DNA from 4 places in the Streptomyces sp. NPDC041968 genome. Region 2 is predicted to be linked to each of the others. Evidence: riboswitches for the same ligand, from Rfam matches in the RefSeq annotation. Region 2 holds a riboswitch; each other region holds the start of a gene.
The links. Region 2 has a riboswitch for cobalamin ahead of ACZ6EG_RS19265 (ABC transporter substrate-binding protein). Riboswitches for the same ligand answer to the same signal wherever they lie in the genome.

Region 1 (7,383 bases), on a different contig from region 2:
CTCGGCGCTGTACACCGGTCCGCTGAAGTACGGCTCGGCGAACAACCGCCCCTTCAGCTCCCGACCGGACGCCTGCGCCAACGCCGCGTCCAGCTCGCCCTCGTCACGGACCAGCCACACGTTCTGGCTCCCGGTGCCCGCGGTGTCCTTGAGGACGAGCGGCAGTCCGACCTCCTTGAGCAGCGGTCCGCGGGCCTCGCGGTCCGCCTCGGTGCTCTCGAAGGCCCTCGCACGGGTGAGACCCGCGCCGTACAGCCGGTCGCGTACGGCGGCCTTGTCCCGGGTCAACCGCAGGACGGCCGGCTCGAGACCCGGCAGGCCGAGGCGTTCGGCGAGGGCGGCGCCGGCCAGGGTCCACGTGTCGGTGGAACTGATCAGGCCGCGCAGCCCCGGATCGCGCCCGAGCAGACCGGCCACCCCGTCCACGTCGAAGGTGTCGGTCACGACGACGTCGAGGGCGCCGGCGGGCAGCCGGTCCAGTTCGTGGGCGTAGTAGGCGGGGTCCCGGGTGAGGAGCAGCAGCCGCTCGCCGAGCAGGTCGGCGGCGCGGACCAGGTGGCCGAGGCCGAAGGTCAGCGACTCCAGGCAGGCCACGGTCATACGGCGCTCTCCGTCCGGCCGGCGGGGCAGGGGGTGCGCTGCCACGCCATCCTCGACCAGGGCATGGTCATCTCCTGCGGCGCACGGACCTCGACGGGCTTCAGCGCGGCCGGGTCCAGGGCCTCGGCGTGCCGGGTGAACACGCGCTCCACGTAGCGGTGTCCGGTGTCGGCCCCGATCACCAGGTGCACGCGGTCGGGGTGGCGGCGGGCCTCGTACGTCGCCGTCAGGTAGCCGGCCCCGGTGGACAGCCCGGCGAACACCGCGTGCTCGCGCAGCAGGGCGACGGCGCCCGACATGGCGTGGGTGAAGTCCAGCCAGTGCACGGTGTCGTAGAGGTGGTGGCGGACGTTGTCGAAGACGATCGACGAACCGATGCCGGCGATGATCGCCTCGGGGTCGTGATGGTCCTGGCTGCCGAAGGTGACGCTGCCGAAGGGCTGGACGCCGACCAGGCGCACGGAAGGGTCCGCGGCGCGCAGGCGTTCCACGATGCCGCCGGTCGAGGCTCCGGAGCCCACCCCGCCGACGACGGTCAGCGGCGCGCCCGGGAAGTCCGCCGCGATCCGGTCGGCGACCTCCTGGTAGCCGAGGTAGTGGACGTCGTCGTGGTACTGGCGCATCCAGTGGTGTCCGGGCCGCTCGGCGAGTATCTCCCGCACCCGTCGCACCCGCAGTTCCTGGTCGAGCTTGAGGTTCCGCGACGGTCTGACCTGCTCCACGGTGCTGCCCAGTATCTCCAGCTGGGCGAGGGTGGTGGCGTCGACGGTGGTGGACGCGACGATGTGGCACCGCATGCCGTACCGGTGGCAGGCCAGGGCGAGGGCGTAGGCGTAGATGCCGCTGGAGCTGTCGACCAGGGTCTGGCCCGGACGGACGGTGCCCCGCTCCAGCAGGTGGCGGACGGCGGCCAGGGCCGAGTAGATCTTCATCGACTCGAACCGCAGCAGGACCAGGCCGTCGGTGAGCCGGACGAGGTCGGGGACTTTCAGGGCGTCGGCGATGTGGGGGTGGATCACCCGTAGCCTCCTTGGGCGAAGGTGCACTGGTGGCCGAGCGAGCGGAAGAACGCGGACAGTTCGGACTTGACCTCGGCGCGGGGGCGCGAGGTGAAGAGATAGCCGGCCAGGCAGCCGGTGTGGGCGACGAAGACGCCGTCGGCGCCGAACCGCTCACGCTGGGCCCGCAGGCTGGGGAAGGTCGCCTTGGGCAGCACCTCCTGGGACAGCGCGGCGCTGACCGTGGCGGCCCGGGCGACGGCGGCCGGGTCGCCCGAGTCGAAGCCCTTCACCAGATCGGTGAGGCACCGCTGGTACTCGTCGCCGCGGCGCCGGTAGTGGTCCAGCAGGAGGGGAGTGACGGCGGCGGTGTCCACGGTGCCGGGTTCCGTGACGAAGGCGGTGTGGAACCCGATGTCCGGGCCGAGTCGCCGCACCACCCGGTGCCGGCCGCTGAGATACAGGGCGAACTCGTCGAGGAAGACACTGTCGGCGCGCTCGATGTCCGCCAGGACGCCGAGGACCACGTCCGCGTCGTACGGCAGGGAGAAGACGCGGAACAGACAGCGCAGGGTCGCCACGATGTCCGCCGTCGAACTGGCCATCCCCACGCCCACCGGCAGTTCGGAGTGGGTGTGCCAGTCGCCCGGGGGCAGGGAGAGGCCGTAGTGGTCCAGGAAGAGCCGGGCCGCCGTCGCCGACTTCTCCCCCAGCGCCGACGGTCGCGGTGCCCCGGTCGCCGTCCGCGGGGTGAAGTACACCCAGGAGTGACGGTCCACCGGAAAGGACACCACGGCGATCTCGGGATCGGAGCCCGCTCGCAACGGGCCCTGGTACAGCTCGCCCAGAGTGCCGTGGCAGACACCGGACACCGTGCCGTCGGACACGTCCGGTTCTTGCGGAGCGCCCGCGCCGGGGCCGGGGAGGGTGCGCCCCGGTCCGTCGGACGGCGTGTCGGCCCGGGGCCGGTACGGCCGCCGCGAACCGGCTGGATCCCGCACACCGTCCTCCTCCGTACCGGGCCTTGAACACCGACAGGGAGGGAGGCGCGGCCACACGCACGACGTACGACCGCCCATACCGCCGACCCAGTCCACGAGGTCACGTGCACAGCCCGCGCGGGACGCGGGCGCAGTGGCAGGTCTTCGGACTCGCGGGCACGTCCGCCGGGAGGGCGGACACCTACCGGCCGTCTCTTCCCCGGCCCTGACACGGGCCCAGTGACATCGACGGCTCTCGTTCCCACTCACCGCTGCGGGACAGCCCCGGACTCGCACCGGGTTCCCTCTTGCGTCACGCTTCGGGCGTCCGGGCGGACGGGAGGCGCGAACCGACTGCGTGCATCAGCGTAGAGGGGCTCTTGACCCCTGCGAAAGTAGGGCTCCGGCGGTTGTCTTGAAAGTGGAGGGGAGGCAGAAACAGGTGGGTCTCCGGGTGTCGTTGTCGTGACGGCTCTGGCCGGATAGCACCTCTGAGGTTCCTCGCCCCATCAGCCAGACTTGTTGCCTCACGACACACGCACACCGTTGCCGCGGTGGCCCGTGCCCGGGAGGCCCCTGATGACGTCAGACACCAGGCCGGACGAGGACGGGGCGGTAGGGACCCCGCCCGGACTGCCGCGCCCTCCCGGTGACCGCGTCGCTCTGCGCGCCGATCTTCGCTCCGCCCTGCCGGACGCCACCGCGGCGGTGGTGGTGACGGCGCTCGTCTTCGCGTTGCTGTGGGCGCGCATGGAGTCGGGTGCTTCGGACACCGTCGCGGTGATGCCGTTCATGGACGATGCCCGTACCTACTGGATGTACCTGCTCAGCCAGGCTTTCGGCTGGTCGGGACTGCTGTGGGCCTGGTGCACGGTGATCTTCGGCCTGTTGCTGTCGGGGCCGCGCCCCGCCCGGCTGCCGGTCTCCCGGCAGGTGCTGGAGCGCTGGCACCGCACCACGAGCCTGACCACGATGGCGCTGATGTTCGCGCACGCGCTGATGTTCGCCGCGGAACTCGTGCGCTACGAGACGGCACTGGACTGGGCCGAGCGGCTGTGGGTGGGCTTCGCCGACAGCTTCGTCCCCCTCTGGTACGACTCCGGCACCGGCCGGATCGCCATCCCGATCGGACAGGGCGCCCTGTACCTGGCGGTCCCGCTCGGGCTGCTGTTCTACGTCCGGCACCGCTTCGGAGCGAGGACCTGGCGACGCCTGCACCGCTTCGTGATCGTCGTCTACGTGCTGAGCGTGTGGCACACGCTGCTGTACGGCACCAACGTCTGGTACGGGGAGTGGCCGCGCACCGTGCTGTGGCTGCTGCAACTTCCCATCGCCGCACTGCTGTTGCTGCGGCTGCTGAGACCTGCCCGGCGGGCGGAGCGGTTGGGTCCCGCGGGCGAGGGCGCGACCCGGCCGGGGTGGTGGGTGCGGGCGGCGGGACGGGTCGTCGCCGGAGCCGTCGTCATCGGGCTGGTCATCGTGGTGGTGTCGGGCCGTGACGGCGGACGGGCCCGTCCGGACGATCCGCCCGCGACGGCCCCGCACACCCAGGAAACGGACTGACGGCCGGCACCGGGCGGGCGGCACGGCGTTCCGGGATGGCAGGATGGCCGGCGACAAAGGCGACGGCGGAACGAGGAAGCCGGTGTGAATCCGGCGCGGTCCCGCCACTGTGATCGGCGAGCGACTCCCGACAGGCCACCGCCCAGCGACGGGTGGGAAGGCCGGGACGAGCATCGACCCGAGAGCCAGGAGACTCACGCGGTCGCCTCCTCGACGGACCACCGGGGCGGATCTCCCCGGAGAGAGGGACGGCACCGCATGCCCGCAACGCCGGCCGGACGAACGACGGACGACGCGAGGACCGCCACGGCCACCGGCCGCGTGCCGTGCCGCGTCGTCGTGTGCCGCGACTGCTGCTGCGGCACCCCCAAAGTGCCCGGCGTGGACCACGCGGCCCAGACCGAGCGCCTGCGCGCCGCGGTACCGGTACGCGTCTCCGACTGCCTCGACGTCTGCGCACAGGCCAACGTCATCGTCGTACAGCCCTCCGCGGAGGGCCGGGCCGCCGGAGCCCGGCCCGTCTGGCTGGGACTGGTCAACGACCCGGACGCGACCGAGGACATCGCCGCCTGGGCACGCGCCGGCGGACCGGGCGTCGCGCCCCGGCCGGACATCCTCGACCTGTACGCCATCACACCACCGCGCCGGAGCCCGGCCTCCTGACCGTCACAGGGAGCGTACGAACACGGAGCCGGAGAAAGGGACAGCAACGTGCACGCAGCCCGCGCCTCGACGGCGTCCGTCACCGCCGCCCTGCACGACGTGGCGGGCCTCGGCGGCTTCTTCGCACTGCGGGTCGGCGGAGAGGACGACGGCTGGCATCCGGTCGCCCGCTGCTACGCCGCGGGTTTCACCGACCTCGCCGCGGCCGTCGCACGCCGTCACCGCACCCGGGAGCCGCGCGTCGACGTGTCCATCGCCCAACTCGGCCACGCCGCCCGCCTCTGGTCACCGGTGCTGGCCTGTGCCGTCCTGCACGGCATCGTCCTCGACCTGGAGGGCCTGCAGCGGGCCGACGACGGACCGGCCCTGCGGGTGCCCCGCCCGGCCGGCCGGTACGTCGACCGGGACGAGGGCGATCCCGTCCGCGCCCTGTACGAGCAGGTGACGGGTCATCTGTCGGCACTGGCCCACGGCCTGCGCGTCAAGGTCGCCCCGCGTCTGCTGGACGGCAACTCCGCGTCGGCGCTCGCGGGGGCCGCCCAGGCCCTGCTCGCGCTCCGTCCCGCCGTCCGCGGACCGCTCACCGACCTGACGACCGCGCTGCTGGACACCGGACGCCTGGCGGGCACCGGAGTGCTGACCGGCCCCGACCTCGCGTTCCGCCGCAGGAGCTGCTGCCTCTACTACCGGGCGCCGGCCGGTTCGAAGTGCGGCGACTGCGGGCTGGCGTGAGGCGGGCGCCAGCCTCACCTCCCGGCGGTGGAAGGCCAGGGCTCGCGCGGTCGGACAGCCCCGGCCCGCCCTCCTCCGGTGCCCGGTGGGCCGAGCACCCGCGGGACCTCGACGAGGTCGCCGGTAGGGTGAAGGAGACGGGGGACGTCCGTACTGCGGTGATCATGGCCGGACGGGCCCCGGGAGCCGAGCAGTTCGGCGACAGCCACCTGTGCTCGCCCGAGCGGGAGCGTCATGTCTGCTGACCACTGCGCGTCCGCCGAGGAGGTCATCCCGATCCTCCGGGTGGGCGACGCCGCGGTGTCCGTGCGGTGGTACGCGAGACTGGGCTTCGTCCAGCAGTGGGAGCACCGGTTCGAACCGGGCTTCCCGGTGTTCACGGAGGTCGCCCGCGGTCGCCTCCGGCTGTACCTGTCGGAGCACGAGGGGGACGCGCGGCCGGACACCCTGGTGTACGTGCGGGTCGCCGATCTGGACGCGGTCGCCCGGGAGTTCGGCGTCCGCCCCGACGAGGCGCCGTGGGGGCGGGAGCTGGAACTCCGTGACCCGGACGGCAACCGCCTGCGCGTGAGCGCGGTCGGCGCATAGGCGGGGCCCCGCGGTCACGCGACCGCGCTGCGGCCCACCACCGTGCCCGCACGGTCGATGCAGATCACGTCCACCCTCACCGGCGCCCCGCGCAGCACCGCGAGGGCCTCGTCGCGGGCCGCCGTCGCGACCAGGTCGCCCAGGGGCACCCCGGCGGCCTGGCAGAGCTGGAGGGCGGCGAGGCCGGTGTTGGCCCCGATCACCGCGTGGGCCAGGGCCTCGTCCGCGCCGCCGTGCCGGGCCAGTTCGGCGAGGAGGCCCCGGTCGACCTGGGAGCGGGCGGAGTGCAGATCCAGGTGGCCGGCGGCGAGCTTGGACAGTTTGGCGAAGCCGCCGCAGACGGTGAGCCGGTCCACCGGGTGCCGTCGTACGTACTTCAGCACGGCGCCCGCGAAGTCGCCCATGTCCAGCAGGGCGTCCTCGGGCAGCCCGTACTCGGCGACCACCGTCTTCTCCGAGGTGGACCCCGTGCATCCGGCGACGTGCGTGCGTCCGGCCGCCCGTGCCACGTCCACCCCGCGCCGGATCGAGTCGATCCACGCAGAGCAGGAGTACGGGACGACGATACCGGTGGTGCCGAGGACGGACAGGCCGCCGAGGATGCCCAGCCTGGGGTTCCAGGTGGAACGGGCGATCTCCTCACCGTGGTCGACGGAGAGGGTGATCTCGACGTCGCCGGCCCCGCCGTACCGCTCGGCGACGAGGGCGACGTGGTCCCGCATCATCCGCCGGGGGACCGGGTTGACGGCCGGTTCGCCGACGGGCAGGGGCAGCCCGGGCCGGGTGACGGTGCCGACGCCGGGCCCGGCCCGGAAGACGACGCCGGAGCCCGCGGGCAACCGCCGTACCGTCGCCCGGACCAGCGCGCCGTGGGTGACGTCGGGGTCGTCACCGGCGTCCTTCACGATCCCCGCCGTCGCGTACGCCTCCGTCAGCTCCTCGGCCGCCAGCGCGAACGACGGGGTCTGCCCCTTGGGCAGGGTGATCGTCACGGGGTCGGGGAAGTCGCCGGTGAGCAGCGCCGTGTACGCGGCCGTCGTCGCCGCCGTGGCGCAGGCACCGGTGGTCCAGCCGGGGCGCAGCCCCGTGTGCTTCAGTTGGGCGCTGCGACCGCCCTCGGCCTCGCCTCTCATGCCTCACTTCCAGGAAGGGACTCGGATGAAGGACCTGTCGTGCACGTGCTGATCCTCGGTGGTACCACGGAGGCCCGGCGCCTCGCCGAACGGCTGGCGGCCGAACCGCTGCCGGGGCTGCGGGTC
Region 2 (7,383 bases):
CGTGGACCTCGGCCACCGCGTAGACGCGTTCCACCCCGGCGCAGGTCTGCCCCGCGTTGCTCAGCGCCCCCCACACGATCGCGTCGGCGGCCGCGTCCAGGTCCGCGTCCGCGGTGACGATCACCGCGTCCTTCCCGCCGCACTCGGCGAGGAACGGCGTCAGCGTCTCGGCGCACACGGCCATCACCTTGCGGGCCGTCCCCGGCGACCCGGTGAAGGCCAGCTTGTCCACCCCGGACCGGGCCAGGGCGTCCCCGGTGGAGGCCGCGCCGGTGACGGTGGTGAGCAGCCCCGCGTGCCCGGGCACGGCGGCGTCGAAGAGCCGGGCCAGCAGCACGCCGGTGCCCGGGGTCAGTTCGGACGGCTTGAAGACCACGGCGTTCCCCGCGGCCAGGGCGTAGCCGATGGAGCCCATCGGGGTGTAGAGCGGATAGTTCCAGGGCCCGATCACACCCACCACACCCAGCGGCCGGTGCACCAGCGAGGCCCGCTGGTGGACGGTGAACGGGCCGGTACCGACCCTCCGCCGCCGCAGCACGCGCTCGGCGTTGCGGGCGGCCCAGCCCAGATGCTCCAGCGTGAGGACGACCTCCAGCGCGGCGTCGCCGGCCGGTTTGCCGGTCTCCTCGGCGATGGTGCGGGCCACGGCGTCCAGGTCGGTGGCGAGGGCCTTCTTCCAGCGCAGCAGATGGTCTCGGCGCCGGGCCGCGGGCAGCGCCGCCCACCCGGCCTGGACGGTCCGGGCGCGGTCGACGGCGCGGGAGACCTCTTCCGGGCCGTCCACCGGATGCGAGGCGATCGGCTCGCGGGTCGCGGGGGAGTACGTGGAGAAGGTCGAGGCGCTCGGTGCGGTGGCCGGGGTGGTGTCGGTCATCGGGTCTCCTGACGGGGCGCATGGCGTGGACGAACGCGCCGGAGGACCCCCTTCGGGGGCGGTGCGGCGGGCGCGGACCCTGCCGAAGGGGTGGCTGCGCGCGCCCCGAGGCCCCGCGCCTGCCGCCCCGGACGCCAGGCGTCCCGGCGCGCGGAACACACGAGCACGGCGACGCCCGGCCCACGGGGTACCGGACGAGGCCGCCGGCGAGCCGGGTGACGCGGCGCGCACGGGTGGTGGGTGACGACGCTCCTGACGGGAGCGCCCTTGTGAGTCGAAGATACCGAAACCATCACCTTGTTTCATAGGGGGCCGACATCAGCTCGTCGACGACGCCCGGCCGGTCGGTCGCCGGCGCGTACCGGGACGCGGGGCCGGTCCCGGGCCGGTGCGCGGCGAGGGCGTCATCTATCCTTTTCGGTGCGCCTGCTGAGCGGTGGCGCGTCGCCCTGCGCGACATCGTCGGAGCAGTGGCTCCGGCCCCTCGGGACACGCCCGGTACCGCCCGGGCGGGGAGATTCCGAGAAAGAAGCGAGGTACGTCCGTGATCTGCGTCGGCGGCATGATCGGCATCGGCAAGACGAGCGTGGCCGAAATGCTCGCCAAGGGCCTGGGCAGCCAGGTCTTCCTCGAGAGCGTCGAGGACAACCCGATCCTCCCGCTCTTCTACACGGCGAGCCCCGAGGAGATCCGGGCGAAGCGCTACCCCTTCCTGCTTCAGCTCTACTTCCTGCAGACACGGTTCGCCTCGATCAAGGAGGCGTACAAGCAGCGCGACAACGTCCTCGACCGCTCCCTCCACGAGGACTGGTACTTCGCCAAGGTCAACCACGATCTGGGGCGGATCAGCTCCCTCGAGATGAGGGTGTACGAGGGGCTGCTCCACGAGATGATGCGCGAGATCGACGGCCTGCCGTACCGCAAGGCGCCCGATCTCATGGTCTACCTCAAGGCGGACTTCGCGACGGTGCTGCGCCGGATCGGGCTGCGGGGCCGGGACTTCGAGCAGGACGAGGGCCTCGTCGAGTACTACCGGACGTTGTGGTCCGGCTACGACGACTGGGTGTACGAGCACTACTCGGCCAGTGAGGTCCTCGTCGTCGACATGAACCGCACCGACGTGGTGAACGACCCCGACGACGCGGCCCGGGTGCTGCGGGAGGTACAGACGGCCCTGGCGGCGGCCAGGGCCCGCCTCTGAAACCGTCCGGCACCGGCCCCGGAACCGGCACCGCACCACGGGACCACGCCCGCTGTCACTTCCCGGCCACGGTGCCCAGGAAGCGGATGTGCGGCCGGTCGCCGGGGCCGGGACGGGTGACCGCGGCACGTACGCCGTAGACGTCGGCGATCAGGGACTCGGTCAGGGTCTCGCCGGGGGTGCCGGCGGCCACCACCCGGCCCTGCCGCAGCACCACGACCTGGTCGCAGTACATCGCCGCGAGGTTCAGGTCGTGGAGGGCGATCACGCTGGTGACGGGCAGCTCGGCGACCAGGGCCAGCAGGTCGAGCTGGTGCTGGACGTCGAGGTGGTTGGTCGGCTCGTCCAGCAGCAGCTCGCGCGGTTCCTGGGCCAGGGCACGGGCGATCTGCACGCGCTGGCGCTCCCCGCCGGAGAGCGTGTGCCAGGGCCGGTCGGCGCGGTCGGTGAGGCCGGTGCGCTCCAGGGCGGTGCGTACGGCCCGCTCGTCCGCCGCGGTCACGGGGGTCCAGGCGCGGCGGTGCGGGACGCGACCGAGGCGTACGACGTCGAGGACGGTCAGCTCGACGAGGGTGTCGGCATGCTGCTCGACGACGGCCACCCGCCGGGCCACGGCGCGGCGGCCCCAGTCGCCGAGGGGACGCCCGTCGAGGGTGACGACCCCGCAGGTGGGGGCGAGGACGCCGGACAGCAGCCGCAGCAGCGTCGACTTGCCGGAGCCGTTGGGGCCGAGCAGCCCGGTCACGGAACCGGGTCGCGGGGCGAGGCCGACGCCGTCGAGGACCAGCCGTCCGCCCAGGGCACGGCTCACGCGATCGGCGGCGAGGGTGGACGGCTCGGCGGGCGGCTGCCCCGCGGACGTCGGCCCGTGGGTCGTCCGCCCGTCGGTCCCCCGCCCGGCGCCGGCCGTCAACGCGTCCTCTTCGTGCGGTAGAGGACCAGGACGAACGCCGGAACGCCGACCAGCGAGGTCACCACGCCCACCGGCACTTCCTGGGGATCGAGGACGGTACGGGCCAGGGTGTCGGCCCAGACCAGGAAGACCGCCCCGGCGAGCGCGGTGACGGGCAGCAGCCGGGCGTGCCCCGGGCCGACCAGGGCCCGCGCGCCGTGCGGCAGGACCAGGCCGACGAAACCGATCGCGCCGGCCGAACCGACCAGCGCGGCGGTCAGCAGGGCGGTCACGCACAGCAGCACCAGCCGGGTCCGGGCGACCGAGACGCCCAGGGTCGCCGCGGCGTCCTGGCCGAAGGCGAAGGCGTCCAGGGTGCGGGCGTACCCGAGGCACACCACCAGGGCGAGCACCAGCACGGCCAGGCACAGCCCCACCTCGGTCCAGTCGGCCCCGCTGAGCGACCCCAGCAGCCAGAACAGCACACCCCGGGTGGTCTCCGCGTCGGCCGCCGTCGTCACCACGAACGACGTCAGGGCGGCGAACAGCTGCATCGCCGCCACCCCGGACAGCACCACGCGGTCCGTCGTCCCGCCGAGCGTGTGGCTGAGCAGCAGCACCAGCGCGAACGAGCCGAGCGCACCCACGAACGCGCCGCCGGAGACGGTCAGGGCGCCGCCGCCCGCGCCGAGGACGATCACGACGACGGCGCCGGTCGACGCTCCGGAGGAGACGCCCAGGACGAAGGGGTCGGCCAGCGGGTTGCGCAGCAGTGACTGCATCACCGCACCGCACACGGCGAGCCCGGCGCCGCACACCGCGGCGAGCACCGTACGGGGCAACCGCAGGTTCCAGACGATGCCCTCCCGGATCGGAGTCAGCTCCGTCGTCCCCCAGCCCAGGCGGGAGGCGACCACCGACCAGGCGTCGCCCACGCCGATGTCCGCCGGCCCGACGGTGATGGCCACGGCGACGGACACGGCGAGCACCGCGAGCCCGCCGCCCGCACCGGCCAGGCCGCGCAGCACACCGGCCGTGCCGTGCGGCCGGACCTTCCGGGAGGACCGCAGCGCGGTGGTCATCGGCCGAGGCCGTGCTCGCGCAGGGCCGCGGCCACCTTCTCGACGCCCTCGACCGTACGGATCGTGGGGTTCATGGCCTGCCCGCTGAGCAGCACGTACCGCTTCGCCTGCACCGCCTTCATGTTCCTCGTCGCCGGATGCGACTCCAGGAACGCGATCTTCTTCGCGGCCGACTCGGCGGTCTGCGACCTGCGGGTCAGATCGCCGATGACAAGCAGGTCGGGGTCACGGTCGGCCACCGTCTCCCAGTTGATCTGGGGCCACTCCTGCGTGCTGTCGTCGAAGACGTTCTTCGCGCCGAGCGCGTTCGTGATGATGCCGGGCGCGCCGCAGCAGCCCGCCATGTAGGGGGACTCCTGGTTCGCGAACCAGTACAGGACGGTGGCGTTCTCGGCGCCGGTCCCGGCGGCGGCCTTCGCCACCCGGCTCTCCAACCCGGAGACGAGCTTCTCACCCCGTTCCTCCACCCCGAAGACCCGCGCCAGTTCCCGCACTTCGCGGTAGACGGTGTCCATGGTCAGGGGCTCGCTCCGGGAGCCGTCGCCGTCGCCGGTGTTGTCCTTGCCCTCGCAGTCGGCGGGCGAGAGGTACGTGGGAACGCCGAGCTCCTCGAACTTCTCGCGGGGCGCCACCCCGCCCTTGCCCAGGGTGGAGGTGAAGGACGAGGCCACGAAGTCCGGTTCGGCGTCCAGGACCCGCTCGAACGACGGCTGGTTGTCGGCGAGCCGGGGCACCTTCTCGTTCGCCCGCTCAAGACCCTCCAGGACCGGGTCGGTCCAGGTGGCGGTCCCCACCATGCGGTCGGCCAGGCCCAGGGAGAGCAGGATCTCGGTGGTGCCCTGGTTCAGGGACACCGCCCGCTGGGGCGGGGCCTCGACCGTCACCTTCTGCCCGCAGTTGTCGATCGTGACGGAGCGCTTTTGGGCGCCGGCGGGCTTCCCGGACGAGCCGGAGCCCGAGCCGGAACCGCACGCGGTGAGCAACAGGGCCCCCGTCAGGAGCAGGACGGAACAACGGGCGGGACGTGACAGCTGCACGGTGTCGGTTTCCTCAACGTCGGGACCCAGGCGCGGGGTCCGTGCGAACGATCGGTCACCAGCAGGTCTTCGGACTCGGGGTCATCCCGGCGGGACGCCTTCCCGGACCCGGCCGTGACCGTCGTCCAGTGGCTGCTGCCCCGCCCGTCACCCTCACCGCTGCGCGTCAGTTCCGGATTCCCACCGGATTCCCTGACCCGTGCACGCGTAGGCCGCGTTCACGAGTGCGACTGGCGTCCGGAAGCTATCACAGCCCTCTCCCGTACGGTCCGACGGACCTTCGGGCCCCCCGTCCGGGGTGGCCCCTTCGCAGCGGCGCTCAGCGGGCGTCGTCGCGCCCTCGGGCGGCGGAGAAGGTGCGTGCGCTCGGCACCAGGGCGGCGACCGCGGGCGCCGTGAAGCAGACGACCGCGCAGCCCGTGAGCACCGCCGTGACGCCGAAGGCGTCGATGGCGGGGGCGATGAGGGCGAGCCCGACCGGGGCGAGTCCATAGGAGAGCAGGAAGTCCAGGGAGGAGACCCGGGCCAGTTTGTCCGGGGCGACCTCGCGCTGGGCGGCGGTGAACCACGGCACGTTGAACAGCTCGATGCCGACGCCCGCGACGGCGTACGCGGCCATCACGGCGGCCGGGTGCACGGGCAGTACGAGGCTGAGCGGGGCGAGTCCGTAGGCGGCGAGGCCGGCCAGGGCGGCCCAGCCGGGGGAGCGGGGACGCCAGCGGGCGATGAGCAGCGCACCGCCGAGCGCTCCGGCGGTGTACGCGGTCATCGCACCCGCGAGAACGACCTCGGTGCCGTACTCGTCCCGGCTGACCATGGGCAGGGCGACGCCGGTCGCGGAGTAGCCGGTGGCTATCACGGCCGTCAGGGCGCCCAGACCGGCGAGGAACCACGGGTGCCTGCGGGCCTCGCGGACCCCCTCCGCGAACTCGCCCAGGAGGGACGCCCTGCCCGCCCCGGCCGAAGGCTCCGCCGTGTCCTCCCCGGTCCCGGGCCGGGCGCCGCGTCCGGGCACGCAGGCCGCGACGAGCCAGAGAAGCCCGATGCCCACCAACAGGGCCCAGGTGTCCAGGAAGACGGCGAGCAGCGCGGCCGAGGAGGGGCCCACGAGGGTGGTGACCCGTACCGCCAACGTCATGGCGGCGTTGGCCTGTTGCCGGCGACCGGCGTCGACCACCTCGGCGGTCAGGGCCTGGTAGGCGGGTCGGCAGGCGCCTTGGCCGGCTCCGGCCACCGCGGCGGCCGCCGCCATCAGCAGCACCGAGCGGTCCAGGCCGAAGGCGATCACCGGCGCCGCGGCTCCGGCGGCGAGCCCCGCCCACAGCACGACACCCCGGCGGGAGTGCCGGTCGGCCAGGACCCCGGCCACGGGTACCGCGGCGAGGAAGCCGACCGTGCGGGCGGCGAGCAGCAGGCCGAGGTCGGTGGCGGTCAGGGTCCGGTCGAAGACGGCGAGACCCAGCACGAAGGGCAGGGCCCAGGTGGCCAGGCCGGACGCGGTGGCGCCCGTCCACAGGCGCAGGAAGGCCAGGTCGAGCAGGATGGAGCGCTGCTCACGGGGCGGGGACCCGGCGGGGGCGGGAGGGGCGGAGGGGCTGGGCACGAGGGGGCGCTCCTGTCCTGTCGGCGGCGGTGGATCGAACGCGGACCGGCTGCAACGCCCTTGTCGTACTGGGAGGTTGTCCGGCGGTACCGGCCTCGGCAGGCGGCGGGCAGCGCGGCGCGGACATCACACTATCGCAGTGATAATCATTTCCATTAGAGTGCTCCCGGTCGCTGCCTCGTGAGGGATGCCGTGGCCCTGTGTCCCGTTCCACTCGTCGGTCCGGACTGTCTGTCGGGGTCGGGGGCGTGCTAGGTTCACCATATGAAAACGATTTTCATTAGCGAGGGAAAGTGAAGGTCCCGCACATGCCTCCGCCTTCGGCCTCCGGGCCTTCGGTCGGTGAGGTCGAGACCCCGGCCGACCCGGCCGAGGCGCCGGCGCCCCGGCCCGCGGAGGCCGTGCGAGGCCGGCCGCGAGGTCGACTCGCCTCCCGTAAGGGGCTGTTGCTCGGCTGCTCGGCGCTGGTCGCCGTCCTGCTCGTGTCCGTCGTCGTCGCCATCGGGCTGGGCCCCGCGGTCGTCACCCCGGGGGAGACGGCCCGTCATCTGTGGGCGGCTCTCAGTGGCGGGCGGGTCGGCGCGGACGAGGTGACGACGTATCAGATCATCTGGCAGATCCGTACGCCGCGCGTGCTGCTCGCGGCGCTGGTGGGGGCCGGGCTGAGCGCGGTCGGTGTGGCGATCCAGGCCAT
Region 3 (7,383 bases), on a different contig from region 2:
GCCGCCAGCAGGTCCGTGTCGGCGGTCGACAACAACAACACAGTGCTCATGCGGGTGCTCCCGGTGGAATGAAGGGCAGTCCTTGCGGCGCGCCGGACTCGATGAGCCGCCACAGCGCGTCCGTGTCCGCGTGGTGTTCGATCAGGTCGCCGAGCAGGTCGAGCTGCTGCTCGCGCAGCGCGGCGAACGAGGTGTCGGGGGCCGGCACGAAGCGGCGGCCCGCGGCGGCGGCCACCTCGCGCAGGAACGCCCGCCGGAAGGCGTCCGACTCCAGCGAGCCGTGCCAGTGCGTGCCCCAGGTCTGCCCGACCCGGCAGCCGTCCAGGAAGGGGACGCCCGCGGTCACCTCGGCGACCCCGTGGTGGATCTCGTACCCCTCGACGTGCTCGCCGAGGGCCTCGCCGACCGGCCGGGCGAGGGTCTTCTCGTGGGCGAACCGCACCCGCACGGGCAGCACTCCGAGCCCGTCCACGTGCCCGGCGCGCGATTCGACCTCGTCCTCGATGTGCTCGCCGAGCAACTGGAAGCCCCCGCAGATCCCGAGCACCGGGCGGCCCTCGGCGGCCCTGCGGACGAGCGCGTCCGCGAGCCCGCGCTCCCGCAGCCATCGGAGCGCCCGGACCGTCCCGCGGGTACCCGGCACGATCACGAGATCGGCGTCCGCCAGCTCCTCCGGCCGGTCCACGAACCGCACCACGACCCCCGGTTCGGCGGCGAGCGCGTCCACGTCCGTGAAGTTGGACATCAACGGGACGGCGCACACGGCGACCCGCAGCACGTCCTCGCCGACCGGCGGCGCGACGACCGACTCCCGCACCGTCCCGCGCAGGGACACGCGCAGCCCGTCCTCCTCGTCGATCCCGAGGCCGTGCCGGAAGGGCAGCACGCCGTACGCCCGCCGCCCGGTGAGGCCGTGCAGCATGTCCAGGCCGGGCTCCAGCAGCGACACGTCGCCCCGGAACTTGTTGACGAGGAACCCGGCGACCAGCGCCTGGTCCTCGGACGACAGCAGGGCCACCGTGCCGAAGAAGGAGGCGAAGACGCCCCCGCGGTCGATGTCGCCGACGACCAGCACGGGGAACCCGGCGCCCCGGGCGATCCCCATGTTCACGATGTCGGTCCGGCGCAGGTTGATCTCGGCCGGACTGCCCGCCCCCTCGCAGATCACCGCGTCATACGTGCCCCGCAGCTCGGCCAGGCAGTCCAGCACCGTGCCGAGCAACTGCCGCTGGCGCCCGCCGTGGTAGCCGCGGGCGCTCATCTCGCCGACCGGCTTGCCGAGCAGCACGACCTGGCTGCTGCGCTCGCCCCCCGGCTTGAGCAGCACCGGGTTCATCAGCGCGGTCGGCTCCACCCGGCACGCCTGGGCCTGCATGGCCTGCGCCCGCCCGATCTCCGCGCCCTCGCGGGTCACGAAGGAGTTCAGCGACATGTTCTGCGCCTTGAAGGGCGCGACCTTGACGCCCTGCCGCACCAGCCAGCGGCAGATCCCGGCGGTGACGACGCTCTTGCCGGCGTCGGAGGTGGTGCCGGCGACGAGGAGGCCACCGCTCATGAGTCACGTCCCTTCGTGAGTGCCCGGCGTGCGAGCAGCCGTGCGCCGGCGCACACGCCCAGCGCCAGCCAGCCCACGCGCCGGGAGAGCCGGACGGCCCGGTCGATGTCGCCGGAACCGGGCAGGACGGCGCGACCGGCCGCCCCGTTGAGGACGGGCCGGTGCTCCACCCGCCCGCCGTAGGAGAGCGTCCCGCCGAGCCGCACGCCGAGGGCGCCCGCGAACGACGCCTCCACGGGGCCGGCGTTGGGGCTCGGGTGCCGCCCGGCGTCGGCACGCCACGCCCGTACGGCGCCCCGCGGATCGCCGCCGGCGACGGTGGCGAGGACGGCGGTCAGGCGGGCGCCGGGCCAGCCCGCGAGGTCGTCGAGCCGGGCCGAGGCCCACCCGAACCGGCGGTACCGGGCGGACCTGTGGCCGACCATGGCGTCCAGGGTGTTCACCGCGCGGAAGCCGAGCAGCCCGGGCACTCCGGCGACGGCGCCCCACACGAGGGCGCCCACCACCGCGTCCGAGGTGTTCTCGGCGACGGACTCGACGACGGCCCGGGCGATCCCGTCGGCGTCCAGGGCCTGCGGGTCCCGTCCGCACAGGTGCGGCAGCCGCGCCCGGGCCGCCTCGACGTCGCCGGCCTCCAGGGCCCGCCCGATGGCGTGCGCCTCCCGGGCGAGCGAGGTCCCGCCGACGACGGCCCAGGTGGCGGCGCCGGTCAGCGCGACGGATGCGGCGGGGGAGCGGCGTACGGCGCGTGCGGCGGAGGCCCCGAGGGCGGCGGCGCCACCGGCGCACAGGGCGGTGTGCAGCGCGCCCCGGCCCCGGTGGTCACGCCACAGCACCCGTTCCACGGCACCGGCGGCACGGCCGAACGCGGCGACCGGGTGCCCGCGGCGCGGATCGCCGAGGAGGAGGTCGCCGAGGAGGCCGGCGGCGGCGCCGTACGCGAAGACGCGTTCGGCGCGCACGGCTCAGCCGGCCGCGGGGCGGGGGAGGGTGTCGCTGGGGCACCCGGAGTCACCGGTGTACCTGGAACGGCAGCCGCGCATGGCGATACGTCCTCACTCAGGGTGTCCGCGCCCTGGCTGGAAGAGACCGGCGGTGAGAGTTCCTGGCTCCCGGGGATGGGCTCCCCGGTCACAGTGGCGGGACCGCGCCGGAATCGCACCGGGCTTCCTCTCCTGCCGCCGTAATGGCTCCGGCAGTCCACCACGGCCCGCGAACACCCGTCAACCTGGCGTTGACCTGCGACGGGGGAGTGTGCGAAGCCCCACACGCGGGTGGTGTGCGCCGGCACGCGAAGAGGCGGGGTGCGGGACGGTGGGTGTCCGTCCCGCACCCCGCCTCACGGGTGTGCGGTGATCGTTCGCGCGACGCTCAGGCGACGATCAGGTAGATGCCGTACGCCACCGCCGCCGCGCAGGCCGCGAAGCACGCGTACGCGCCGGTGACCGCGAGGGCCGCGGAGCCGCCCTGGGCGGTGGCCCGCTCCTGGCGGGAGAGGCCGACGATGCCGAGCGTGAACAGGCCCACCAGGATCACGGTGGCCGCGAGGCTGACTCCGAAGACGGAGCCGAGAGCTGCCCAGTCGATGCTCATGGAGGTTCGCTTCTTCCTTCGTACCCGGGGGCGGGCTCAGACGGTGGTGGTGGCCGACGGGGACTTGGCGTCGGGCGCGGCGGCCGGGACGGCGGCGGCCAGTTCCTCGGCCGCCCCGGTCGGCGGCGGGGAGACGGCGGCCATCGCCGTGGTCACCACACCGGACGGCTCGGGCTCGTCGATGACGTTGGTGTGGTCGACGACCTCGCGCCGGGAGACCTTCCAGATGGCGGCGCTGGAGGCGATCAGGAAGACGGCCACGAGGGCGGTGCCCCAGTCGCCCAGGCCGCAGACCCACTCGGCGATCGCGGCGACCAAGGCCGCGGCCGGCAGGGTCAGGCCCCACGCGACGAACATCCGGGTCGCCGTGGACCAGCGCACCACGCCGCCCTTGCGGCCGAGGCCCGCGCCCATCACCGCACCGGAGACCGAGTGCGTCGTGGAGAGGGAGAAGCCGAGGTGCGAGGAGGCCAGGATGACCGTGGCGGCGCTGGTCTGGGCGGCGAAGCCCTGCTGCGGCTGGAGGTCGGTCAGACCCTTGCCCATCGTGCGGATGATGCGCCAGCCGCCGAGGTAGGTGCCGAGGGCGATGGCGATGCCCGCGGACAGGATGACCCACATGGGCGGGTCGGAGTCCGGGGCGAGGGCGCCGCCCGCGACCAGGGCCAGGGTGATGATGCCCATCGTCTTCTGGGCGTCGTTGGTGCCGTGGGCCAGCGAGACGAGGCCGGCGGAGGCGATCTGCCCGGCGCGGTAGCCCTTCGCGGCGGCCTTGCCGTCGGCCTTGCGGCCGAGCCGGTACGTCAGCCGCGCGCCCAGCATCGCCGCGATGCCCGCGACCAGCGGGGCGGCGATCGCCGGGAGGAGGACCTTGGTGACGAGCACGTCGCCGTGGACCGCGCCGACGCCGGCCGAGGCGACGGCGGCACCGATCAGGCCGCCCATGAGGGCGTGCGAGGAGCTGGACGGAAGCCCGACCAGCCAGGTCAGCAGGTTCCAGAGGATCGCGCCGACGAGGGCGGCGAAGATGACCTCGGGACGGATGCCGGTCTCGTCGACGAGACCCTTGGAGATCGTGTTGGCGACCTCCACCGAGAGGAAGGCGCCGACAAGGTTGAGGACGGCGGACATCGCCACCGCCACCTTGGGCTTGAGCGCACCGGTCGAAATGGTCGTTGCCATCGCGTTCGCGGTGTCGTGGAAACCGTTCGTGAAATCGAACGCGAGTGCGGTTACCACCACAATCGCGAGGATCAGCGAGAAGCTTTCCATTTACCCAGGCAATCGTTCGAGGTCATTGGCTGGTCGAACGTAGGTAACCAGAGTGAACGGAAGATGAACTGGGATAGGCGTCGCAGTGACCGGAACGAGGGACGTCACCTTCCGCTCCGTGCCCGCGCCGATGCTCTGCGGAGACGTGCCTGGCAGGATCGCCGGGGATCGGTGATCGACGGGACGGCAGGGGTGCACGGCCTGCGGGGAGGAGCTGGTGACTGTGACGCGATCGACGGGCGGACGGGTGGACCCGGAGGTGGCCGAGGCCTGGGAGGTTCTCGTCGCCACGGCCCGGCGGACGGTGGCGGACGGACTGGTGGTCGGCACCTCCGGCAACGTCTCGGCGCGCGTCGGCGACACGGTGCTGGTCACCCCTTCGGGGGTGCCGTACGACCGTCTGGCGCCGGCCGACGCGACCGGCGTGGACCTCGACGGCCGGCAGGTGCTCGGGACGCTGGTCCCCACCAGCGAACTGCCCCTGCACCTCGCCGTGTACCGCGCCACCGACGCCCGGGCCGTCGTCCACACCCACGCCGTGCACGCGACGGCGGTCTCGCTGCTCGTGCCCGAACTCCCGCCGGTCCACTACATGGCCGCCGCGCTGGGCGGCCCGGTCCGGGTCGCCCGCTACGCGACCTACGGCACCGACGAACTGGCCCGCGCCGTGCTCGACGCCCTCACCGGCCGCACCGGCTGCCTCCTGCAGAACCACGGCACGCTCACCTACGGCGCCTCCCTGGACCAGGCCTACGACCGCACCGCCCAGCTGGAGTGGATGTGCCGCCTGTGGCTGACGGCCTCCGCGGTGCCGGGCCGCTCCCCGTCCCTGCTGACCGAGGAGCAGCTCGCCGAGGTGACGGAGCGGCTCCGGGGGTACGGCCAGCGGACCTGACGGCCCTGGCTCGGCGGTCACCGTGACGGCGGGCCACGACGGGAGAAGGCGGGAGAGGACGCCAGAAGGGGGACGAGACACGAACGGCCCCAAGGTCGTCGCTGGAGCCGAAGGACGCGGGCGTCCCGTCCGCACCGCGCACCCACCAGCACCACGGCACCGGCGCCCGGCCGCCCCGGACGGCACCGCCCGCCGCCGTCCCGGTGGCTTACTCCGCGGTCCCTCGGGAAACTGGGAAACGTGCGCATCCTCCCCGCGACGGCCGCTGCCGTCACCGCAGCCCTGGCCGCAGGGGCGGCGAGCGTCGCCGTCGGCCGGCTCGCCAGCGACGCCGCGCTCAAGGCGCCGCCGGGCAGGCCCCTGCCCACCGAACCCCGGCTCACCGTGCACGGCACCGCCGCCGGGCAGATCACCCTCACCCGGGACCTCGCCGCGCTCCGCCCCGGCCGGTACGGCCTGGCAGGCGACGGCTCCCACGCGGTGGTCGGACCGGTCCTCGGCGCCGTCGAACACGGCGCCGACACCGTCGTCCGCCGCCTCGAACGGGTCACGCACGGCACCCTCGCGGCCGGCGACCGCGCCTGGTTCACGCCGAACCTCCACGTCGGCAACCCGGGCACCGCCCTCGACCTCGAACACGCCGACGTCGAGGTCCCCGGCGAACTCGGCCCCCTGCCGGCCTGGTTCCTGCCCGGCTCCCGCCCGACGTGGATCATCGCCGTGCACGGACTGGCCGCCACCCGCGAACACGCCATGAACCTGATGGCCCCCCTGAGCCGGCGGCAGGTCCCGGTGCTCGCCCTCGCCTACCGCGGCGACGTCGGCGCCCCCTCCTCGCCGGACGGCCTGCACCACTTCGGGGAGACCGAGTGGCGGGACGTGGACGCGGCCGTCCGCTACGCCCTCGACCACGGCGCCCGCCAGGTCGTGCTGCTCGGCTGGTCCACCGGCGCCACCATGGCCCTGCGCACCGCCGCGCTCTCCGGCGTGCGCGACCGCATCGCGGGCCTCGTCCTGGACTCGCCGGTCCTCAGCTGGGAGACCACGCTGCGCGCCCTGGCCGCCGCCCGCCGGACCCCGGGCGCGCTCCTGCCGCTCGCCGTCCGCGCCGCCCAGGGCCGCGCCGGACTCCGCGCCGACCACGACGCCGGTACCGCCGGCCTGTACCGCCCGGCGGTCCCGACCCTGATCTTCCACGGCCCCGGCGACGCCGTGGCCCCCTGGCGGCTCTCCCGCCGCCTCGCCGACACCCACCCGCGACTGGTCGCCCTCCACACCGTCGAGGACGCCCCGCACGGTGCCATGTGGAACGCCGACCCCGACCGCTACGAGGAGACCCTGCGCCGTTTCATGACCCCGCTGGTGTGACCCCGGCGCCGGTGTCCCACCGCTCGCCGCTCAGGTTCCGTTTAGCGTCGTACCACTGGCCTGTTCCATGCGGTGACCCGCTTCAGGCCTCACACCTGCGCCGTCCCCGGAGCCCGACGGGGCATTCCGTTTGGGTTTTCGGACCGTCAACCGGAAGACTGCACCCGTGACGTCCCGTATCCCGCGCGACTCCAGGCTCCGACTCGTCCGCCCGCGACCCCTGGCCGCCGCCCCACCAGCGATGAACCAGCGGCGTCCGCGCCGCGCCGCGCCGCGCCCCCCGGAGGGCACACCGGTCCGGTCGGAACTGGCCAGAATGGCACGCTCCGGCCTGGCGGACGCGGCCCGAGTCGCCCGCTGGGCCGACAGCGCCCTCGGCCCCGGCCGCGGCAGCGCGACCGCCGACGGCAAGGCCACCCTCTCCGACGCGACCGCCGACCAGGCGGCCCGGGAGCTGGGCCTGACCGTGGCCCAGGTCCGCGCCGACTGGGACACCGCCCGGCTCGCCGGACTGGTCGAGGTGCACGGCGGCAGTGCCCGCCCCGGCTGGCGGCTGCGCGCCTGGAACCGTGACGACAGCGCCGTGCTGCGCGGCTGGGTCGCCCTCTTCGACGCCTGGTCGCTGGCCCACCCCGAGCCCGCCGGGCAGGAGCCCGCCGCCGTGGCCGAGGTCGTCTCCGCGATGCCCCAGGTGCTCTCC
Region 4 (7,383 bases), on a different contig from region 2:
GCCGGTCGGCGCCCGCGGTCACGGGGGGCGGTTCACCTCGTCGGCCGCTCGAAGGCGACCGGCGCCTCGAAGGCCGCCCGGCGGGTGGCCCGGCGCAGCGCCTTCAGGACCGGCGTGCCGAGCGCGAGGGTCAGGACCACCGTCACGGCGGCGCGGCCCCCGTCCCAGCCGAGGGACGTGGCCAGGCAGTAGGCGACGAAGCGGGCCAGGTTGTCCGGGACGGACGCGTCCGGGTCGAAGGCGATGTTCGAGGCGAGCCTGTTCATGAAGGTCCAGCCCGCGAGGTTCATCACCGTGCCGTAGGCGAACGCGGCCAGGAAGCCGTACGCGGCGAGCACGAGCAGCTCCGCACGGCCGCGCAACCGGTCGGGGAAGGGCAGCAGACCCGCGCCCATCGTGAACCAGCCCATCGACAGCATCTGGAACGGCAGCCACGGGCCCACCCCGCCCGTGAGCAGCGCGGACGCGAACATGGTGACCGAGCCGAGGACGAAGCCGAAGCCGGGGCCCAGGACCCGGCCGCTCAGCACCATCAGGAAGAACATCGGTTCCAGACCGGCCGTCCCCGCGCCGATGGGGCGCAGCGCCGCGCCCGCCGCCGCCAGCACGCCGAGCATCGCCACGGCCTTGGGGCCGAGGCCCGACTCCGAGATCGTCGCCGCGACCACCGCCACCATGAGCACCAGGACACCCGCGAACAGCCACGGCGCGTCCTGGGTGTGGGCGTTGACCGAGGCGTCCGGCGGCGCGAGGAAGGGCCAGCCGAAGCCCGCCACCCCCACCGCGCTGACCAGCACGAGGGCGGCGACGGAACGGGGGCCGAGGCGGACGGCGCGGGCCTGGCGGTCACGGGGAGCGGTGCCGGCGCCGGTCATGCCAGGGCCTCCCGCACCTGGGCGACCGTCAGCCACTTCCGCGGTGCCAGCACCTTGGCGACCTGCGGCGCGAAGGACGGCGAGGCCACCACGACGTCCGCCGCCGGACCGTCGGCGATCACCTCGCCCTCGGCGAGCAGGACCACCCGGTCGGCCAGCTCGGCGGCCAGCTCCACGTCGTGCGTGGCCAGCACGATCGCGTGGCCCTCGGCGGCCAGGCCGCGCAGGACACCGGCCAGCCGGGCCTTGGCCGCGTAGTCCAGGCCGCGCGTCGGCTCGTCCAGGAGCAGCAGCGGCGGGCGGGCCGTCAGGACCACGGCCAGGGCGAGGGTGAGGCGCTGGCCCTCGGAGAGGTCACGGGGGTGGGTGTCGTCGGTGACGCCGGGCAGCAGCTCCGTCAGCAGGGCGCGGCAGGTGCCCTCGGCCGCCTCCGCGTCCCGGTCGGCGGCCCGGCACTCGGCGGCGACCGTGTCGGCGTACAGCAGGTCGCGCGGCTCCTGCGGAACCAGGCCCACCCGGCGGACGAGATCCCGGGGGGAGGTGCGGTGCGGTACGGCGTCGCCGGTCCGCACCGAGCCCGAGGACGGCTCGACGAGGCCGACGAGGGCGGACAGGAGGGTGGACTTCCCGGCGCCGTTGCGGCCCATGAGGGCGACCGTCTCGCCGGGGGAGACGGTCAGGTCGACGTCGCGCAGCGCCTGGATCCGGTCGCGGCGGACGGCCAGGGAACGGACCTCGGCGGCGTACGGGGCGGGGGCGGAGGGCGTCCGCGGGGCAGCCCCGCCGCGCCACCGCCGGCGGGGAGCGGGGGGTGCCGGGAGCGTGGCGGCCGGCGGCGTGCGGCCCGGGATCTCCCGGCCGGCCAGCCGGTCCCGCAGCGGGGCCGCACGGCGCCGGGCGTCCCGGACCGTCAGCGGCAGCGGCGACCAGCCCGCCAGCCTGCCCAGCCCCACCACCGGCGGGTACACCGGGGACACGGCCATCACCTCGGCCGGCGGGCCGAGGACCGGGGCCGCGCCGGGGGACGGGAGCAGGACGACCTGGTCGGCGTACTGGACGACCCGCTCCAGGCGGTGCTCGGCCATCAGGACCGTCGTGCCGAGGTCGTGGACGAGGCGCTGGAGGACGGCCAGGACCTCCTCCGCCGCGGCCGGGTCCAGGGCCGAGGTCGGCTCGTCCAGGACGAGCACTTCGGGGTGCGGAGTGAGGACCGAGCCGATCGCGACGCGCTGCTGCTGGCCGCCGGAGAGCGTGGCGATCGGGCGGGCCCGCAGGTCGGACAGGCCCAGCAGGTCGAGGGTCTCCTCGACCCGGCGGCGCATCACGTCCGGAGGGAGGCCGAGGGACTCCATGCCGTAGGCGAGTTCGTCCTCGACGGTGTCCGTCACGAAGTGGGAGAGCGGGTCCTGGCCGACGGAGCCGACCACGTCGGCGAGTTCGCGCGGCTTGTGGGTGCGGGTGTCGCGGCCGGCCACGGTGACCCGGCCGCTCAGCGTGCCGCCGGTGAAGTGCGGCACGAGGCCGCTGACGGCACCGAGCACGGTGGACTTGCCGACGCCGGACGGACCGGCGAGCAGGACGAGTTCGCCTTCGGGAACCTCGAAGTCGATGCCCCGGACGGTGGGCGCGGCCGCGCCGTCGTACGTGACCGACACGTCCTCGAAGCGGATCACGACGACTCCTTGGCGGGTACGGGATCGGGGGCGGGGGCGACGAACGCCGGAAGCAGGCCGATCAGTACGGCCGCCGCCGGCCACAGTGGCAGGGTGGGGGCGACCAGGGGGACCACTCCGGGGTGCAGGGCAGCCGGCTCGCGGGCGGCGGCGAGGAACATCAGGGCCGCGACCGCGACGCCGGAGGCGGTGACCAGCCAGGCGCGGGCGTCCCAGCGGTCGGGGCGGTAGCGGGTGCGAACGGTCCGGCGACCGCCGAGCCACAGCCCGGCCAGGGCCGCGGCGACGCCGAGCACGAGCACCGGGACGCCGTACGTGCCGCCCGCGGCGGTCAGCAGCCCGTACGTCCCCGCGCAGACGCCGAGCAGGCCGCCCAGGGTGAGCGCGGCGGTGGTCCGGCGTACGGGGGCGGGGACCTGGGCGGTGCGGCCGTAGCCGCGGGCGTCCATCGCGGCGGCGAGGGCGACGGAGCGCTCCAGCGCGCCCTCCAGCACCGGGAGTCCGACCTGGAGCAGGCCGCGCACACCCCTGTCGGGTCGCCCCCGCAGGCGGCGGGCGGCGCGCAGGCGCTGGACGTCGGCGATGAGGTTCGGGGCGAAGGTGAGGGCCACGACGACGGCCACGCCCATCTCGTACAGGGCGCCGGGGAGGGACCTGAGGAGGCGGGAGGGGTTGGCGAGGGCGTTCGCGGCGCCCACGCAGACCAGGAGGGCGGCCAGCTTCATCGCGTCGTACAGCGCGAAGGCGAGGCCCTCGGCGGTGACCCGGCCGCCGAGCCGGATGCCCTGCGCCCAGTCGGGGAGGGGGACTTCGGGGAGGGTGAAGAGGGTGTGCGTGCCGGGGATGGGGGAGCCCAGGACGGTGGTGAACAGCAGGCGGATGACCAGGACGGCCAGGGCGAGCTTGACGAAGGCGCCGTAGGAGCGGGACCAGGGGGCGTGGGGGCGGCGGGTGATGACCACGTAGGCGGAGACGGTGACGAGGAGGGCGAGGAGGAGGGGGTTGGTGGTGCGGGTGGCGGCGGTGCCGAGGGCCAGCGCCCAGAGCCACCAGGCGCCGGGGTGCAGGCTCTCGGGGCGGTGGCGGGGGGCGGGGCCGCCCGCCCGGGCCGCCGGAGCCTCCCCGGCGGGTGCGTATCCGGCCTCCGCCCGGGTCGCGGCGGTGCGACCGCCCGCGGCCGGGACGTGCGCCGGGGTGCCGGGGGCAGGGTCAGTCGGTGGCATTCCGGCGCCGCCTCGCCTGCCAGGTCGCCGCTCCGGCGAGGACCGCCACCAGGGCGATGCCCGCGTAGAGGCCGACCGAGGGGCCGTCGTCGTCCCGGGTACTCGTCCCGTCCGCGGCCGCCGTCGCCGTCGGCTGCTCCTTCTTCCCCTCCTGCTTCTGCCCCTGCCCCGACACCTGGTCGCCGCAACCCGCCTTCGGGTACCCCGCGATGGCGCACAGCAGGGCGTTGGTGTCGTAGCGCAGGGGGCCCGCGACGGCGGCCAGGGCGTCGGCCGTCGTCGCGTCGGGGGAGACCCGGGCGCAGGCCGTGCGCGGAGCCGGTGGGTTCTCGCCGGCCGGGGCGTCGGACGCGGTGCCGAAGTCGAGGACGAGGGCGACGCGCTTGCTGCCGTCCTCGGCCGGTGTCTTCGCGCAGATCGACGCGAAGCCGGCGGTGCCGCGCGGCTGGGCCGCGTCGTCCGAGTTCTCGCTCACCGAGAAGCGGAAGCCCTGGACGTCGCCGTCGGAGGGGCGGACGAGGGACGGGCCCTGGGTGGCGTAGATCCACCGGTCGCCGTCGCGGTCCCAGAAGGACCAGTAGCGGTAACCGGCGGCCTGCGCCTGGCCCGCGGTCCCGATCAGCAGGAACGCGGCCAGGAAGAGGAGGACGACGCGGCGCCTCACGGCTGCCGCTTCTTGTTGCGGCCGCTCAGCAGGAAGCCGACGCCGATGCCGAAGACCAGGCAGACGCCGACGAACCACCAGACGCCGAAGCCGGAGTCGTCCTTCTCGTCGTTCTCCTTCGCACCGTCCTCGTCGCTCGCGGTGGCGCTGTCGCTCACCTTGCCGCCCTGCGGGCTCGGACCCGTCGCGTTCAGCGCCGCCACCAGGTCGGTGCCGCCGAAGGCACGCGGGTCGGTGCCGGTGGCGTGGGCGGCGAGGATCAGCTGGGCGTAGGCGGCCGGGCCGCTCTGCGCGGCCCACTTGGCGCTGTTCTTCTCCAGCCACGCCAGCGGCTTCGCCGCCTGGTCGGCACCGCCCTGCGCGGCGAGTGCGACGACCGCGTCGGCGGTGTTGCCGTAGTCGGGCTGGTCGGCGGAGCCGCCGAGGGCGGACGTGAGGTGGCCCTTCTCGGCGACGGCCGCGGCGAGGTGGGCGGCGCCGTTCGCGGCGGCCTGCTCGCGGGTGGGCTTCTTCGCGTCGGTGCAGGTGGCGGCGGCGGACTTCGCACCGGCCTCGGTGACCAGGCCCTTGCCGAGCGCGCCGAGGACACCGGCGGCCGTCGCGTCCGCGTTGGCGAGCAGCTTGCCGTCCTTGTCGGGCTGGAAGGCGAAGGCGCCCGCGCCCTTGTCCGCGGCACAGGGCAGCGCGAACGTCAGCAGGGCGTCGTACGGCGACCTGCCGTCCTTGACGACCTGCTCGGGGTCGCTCTCCGTGGCGGTCAGCGCGCCGATGACGACGGACGTGGAGTTGGCGTCGCTGGGGCCGCCGGGGGTGTAGCCCCAGCCGCCGTCCTCGTTCTGCACGGACTTCAGCCACTCGAGGGCGGACTCGACGACGTCGCCGTGCCCGCCGACGGCCCACAGCGCCTGGACGGCGGCAGCCGTGCTGTTGGTGTCGACCATGGTCTTGGCGTCGCAGGCCTTGGCCGGGTCGGCCCGGTACGGGGCGAAGGCGCCGCTCGCGCACTGCTGCCCGGTGAGCCACTCCACGGCGGCCGGCGACGGGACCACGCCCACGGTGTCCTGGGCGAGCAGCGCGAGGGACTGCCGCCAGACGCCGTCGTACTGGGGGTCGGCGGTGCCGTACAGCCCGGAGGACCCGGACGTGGCCGGGGCGGACGCGGAGGCGGACGGTGACGGATCGGCGGCGACCGCGGGCGCGGCGGCGGCGCCGATCACGGCTATGGCGGCCAGGGCCGCGGCGCTGCTGCGACGGCGGACGTTCATGATCGGCGGGTGCCTTTCCCTGCGCGGAGTCGGGCAGCACGGGCACCCCCGGGCGGCTCGGCCCCGTATGCCTCGACGGTGCCCGTGCGCCGGCGGGTGCCGGACACGTGAGCCGGTCACGTCCGCCCGGGGCAGTCCGGCTCACCGGCCGCGCGGGCCCTCACGGGGTGCGGCGAACGGCTCACGGTTGCGGGTCAGCGCCGGAATTGCACCGGCTTCCCCCCGTACGGGTGTGATGACGACGCGGCCACTTTACCCGGAGGCGACAGGGCCGGTCCGGGGCGCCCGTCCGCCCGCCCCGGGGCCCGCCAGGTCGATCAGCCGGCACACCGTCTCGATGTCCGCGCCCACCTGCGCGAGCGACGCCCGGCCGGAGAGCCAGGCGATCAGGGTGGAGTGCCAGGTGTGCTCGACGACGCGGACCGCGGAGAGCTGCTCGGCGGTGGGGGCCTCCGGTCCGCCCATCGCGTCCAGGATGATCGCCGTGGTCTGCCGGGAGACCTGGTCGACCTCCGGGGAGACGCTGCGGTCGGCGAAGGTCAGGGCCCGGGTCATCGCCTCGGCCAGCCGTGGTTCGCGTTGCAGGGCGGCGAAGGCCCGCATCAGCGTCTGCGCCACCCGGTCGGCCGCCGTGGCCCCGGTCGGCGGGCTCTTGCGCAGGGTGCCGTGCAACTGCTCCAGCTGGTCGTGCATGGTCGCGACCAGCAGATGGACCTTGGACGGGAAGTACCGGTAGAGCGTGCCGAGGGCGACCTGCGAGGACTCCGCTACCTCCCGCATCTGCACCGCCTCGAAGCCGCCCCGGCAGGCCAGCCGGGCGGTCGCGTGCAGGATGCGGCGGCGCCGGGCCCGCTGCCGCTCGGTGAGCGGCGGGCCGGCGGGCCGACGCGCCGGACGGGAGGCTTCCGCTTCCGGGTTCTCCACCTCGGCCACCTCCTCCCCCTCGTCCGGCCCGCCGGGCGCCGCACGGGGCGCCCGGCCGTGGCGTGAATCACCTGATCCACTCGTCACAGCGCACCTACCTGCCGGTAGATTCGGAGCCTCTGACGATCAAGTCTGAAACTTGTTCTAGATTAACGTCCCGGCATAGTGTCGCGGGACAATGCAGTGAGAAGGGGGCCCCGAGTGACCGCTGAGGCCAGTCGGACGGGTGCCCGTCCCGAGCCCGCCGCCGACGGCATGCGACCGCTCCGCATCGCGCTCCTCACCTACAAGGGGAACCCGTTCTGCGGCGGCCAGGGCGTCTACGTGCGTCACCTCTCCCGCGAACTGGCCCGCCTCGGCCACCGGGTGGAGGTCATCGGCGCCCAGCCCTACCCCGTGCTGGACGAGGGTCTCGGGGACCGGCTGTCCCTCACCGAGCTGCCCAGCCTCGACCTCTACCGCCAGCCCGACCCCTTCCGCACCCCGAAGCGCGACGAGTACCGCGACTGGGTCGACGCGCTGGAGGTCGGCACGATGTGGACCGGCGGCTTCCCCGAGCCGCTGACCTTCTCGCTGCGCGCCCGCCGCCATCTGCGCGCCCGCCGCGGCGACTTCGACGTCGTCCACGACAACCAGACCCTCGGCTACGGGCTGCTGGGTGACGTGGGCGCCCCCCTGGTCACCACGATCCACCACCCCATCACCGTCGACCGGCAGCTCGAACTCGACGCCGCGGACGGCTGGAAGCGCCGGTACTCC

Region 1: another riboswitch for cobalamin. It lies ahead of ACZ6EG_RS12595 ((2Fe-2S) ferredoxin domain-containing protein); the one in region 2 lies ahead of ACZ6EG_RS19265 (ABC transporter substrate-binding protein).
Region 3: another riboswitch for cobalamin. It lies ahead of ACZ6EG_RS00300 (cobalamin biosynthesis protein); the one in region 2 lies ahead of ACZ6EG_RS19265 (ABC transporter substrate-binding protein).
Region 4: another riboswitch for cobalamin. It lies ahead of ACZ6EG_RS02595 (prenyltransferase/squalene oxidase repeat-containing protein); the one in region 2 lies ahead of ACZ6EG_RS19265 (ABC transporter substrate-binding protein).

Annotation. Positions count from the first base shown of each region.
Region 1 is NZ_JBVJCB010000004.1:354,041-361,423, forward strand. It holds gene ACZ6EG_RS12575 (ATP-grasp domain-containing protein) at 1-600, opposite strand, end outside; gene ACZ6EG_RS12580 (cysteine synthase family protein) at 597-1,619, opposite strand; gene ACZ6EG_RS12585 (GHMP family kinase ATP-binding protein) at 1,616-2,485, opposite strand; cobalamin riboswitch at 2,718-2,949, opposite strand; gene ACZ6EG_RS12590 (ferric reductase-like transmembrane domain-containing protein) at 3,158-4,141, shown strand; cobalamin riboswitch at 4,170-4,353, shown strand; gene ACZ6EG_RS12595 ((2Fe-2S) ferredoxin domain-containing protein) at 4,400-4,804, shown strand; gene ACZ6EG_RS12600 ((2Fe-2S)-binding protein) at 4,853-5,536, shown strand; gene ACZ6EG_RS12605 (glyoxalase superfamily protein) at 5,771-6,124, shown strand; gene ACZ6EG_RS12610 (cobalt-precorrin-5B (C(1))-methyltransferase) at 6,139-7,257, opposite strand; gene ACZ6EG_RS12615 (cobalt-precorrin-6A reductase) at 7,297-7,383, shown strand, end outside.
Region 2 is NZ_JBVJCB010000007.1:276,190-283,572, forward strand. It holds gene ACZ6EG_RS19245 (aldehyde dehydrogenase family protein) at 1-874, opposite strand, end outside; gene ACZ6EG_RS19250 (deoxynucleoside kinase) at 1,419-2,075, shown strand; gene ACZ6EG_RS19255 (ABC transporter ATP-binding protein) at 2,131-2,886, opposite strand; gene ACZ6EG_RS19260 (FecCD family ABC transporter permease) at 2,985-4,049, opposite strand; gene ACZ6EG_RS19265 (ABC transporter substrate-binding protein) at 4,046-5,086, opposite strand; cobalamin riboswitch at 5,130-5,336, opposite strand; gene ACZ6EG_RS19270 (MFS transporter) at 5,406-6,608, opposite strand; gene ACZ6EG_RS19275 (FecCD family ABC transporter permease) at 6,998-7,383, shown strand, end outside.
Region 3 is NZ_JBVJCB010000001.1:52,848-60,230, reverse strand. It holds gene cobN (cobaltochelatase subunit CobN) at 1-50, opposite strand, end outside; gene ACZ6EG_RS00305 (cobyric acid synthase) at 47-1,555, opposite strand; gene ACZ6EG_RS00300 (cobalamin biosynthesis protein) at 1,552-2,517, opposite strand; cobalamin riboswitch at 2,636-2,775, opposite strand; gene ACZ6EG_RS00295 (hypothetical protein) at 2,927-3,148, opposite strand; gene ACZ6EG_RS00290 (inorganic phosphate transporter) at 3,185-4,420, opposite strand; gene ACZ6EG_RS00285 (class II aldolase/adducin family protein) at 4,638-5,315, shown strand; gene ACZ6EG_RS00280 (alpha/beta hydrolase family protein) at 5,556-6,683, shown strand; gene ACZ6EG_RS00275 (hypothetical protein) at 6,850-7,383, shown strand, end outside.
Region 4 is NZ_JBVJCB010000001.1:561,116-568,498, reverse strand. It holds gene ACZ6EG_RS02615 (ECF transporter S component) at 33-875, opposite strand; gene ACZ6EG_RS02610 (ABC transporter ATP-binding protein) at 872-2,548, opposite strand; gene ACZ6EG_RS02605 (energy-coupling factor transporter transmembrane component T) at 2,545-3,771, opposite strand; gene ACZ6EG_RS02600 (SCO2322 family protein) at 3,758-4,435, opposite strand; gene ACZ6EG_RS02595 (prenyltransferase/squalene oxidase repeat-containing protein) at 4,432-5,700, opposite strand; cobalamin riboswitch at 5,835-5,962, opposite strand; gene ACZ6EG_RS02590 (TetR family transcriptional regulator) at 5,953-6,633, opposite strand; gene ACZ6EG_RS02585 (glycosyltransferase family 4 protein) at 6,826-7,383, shown strand, end outside.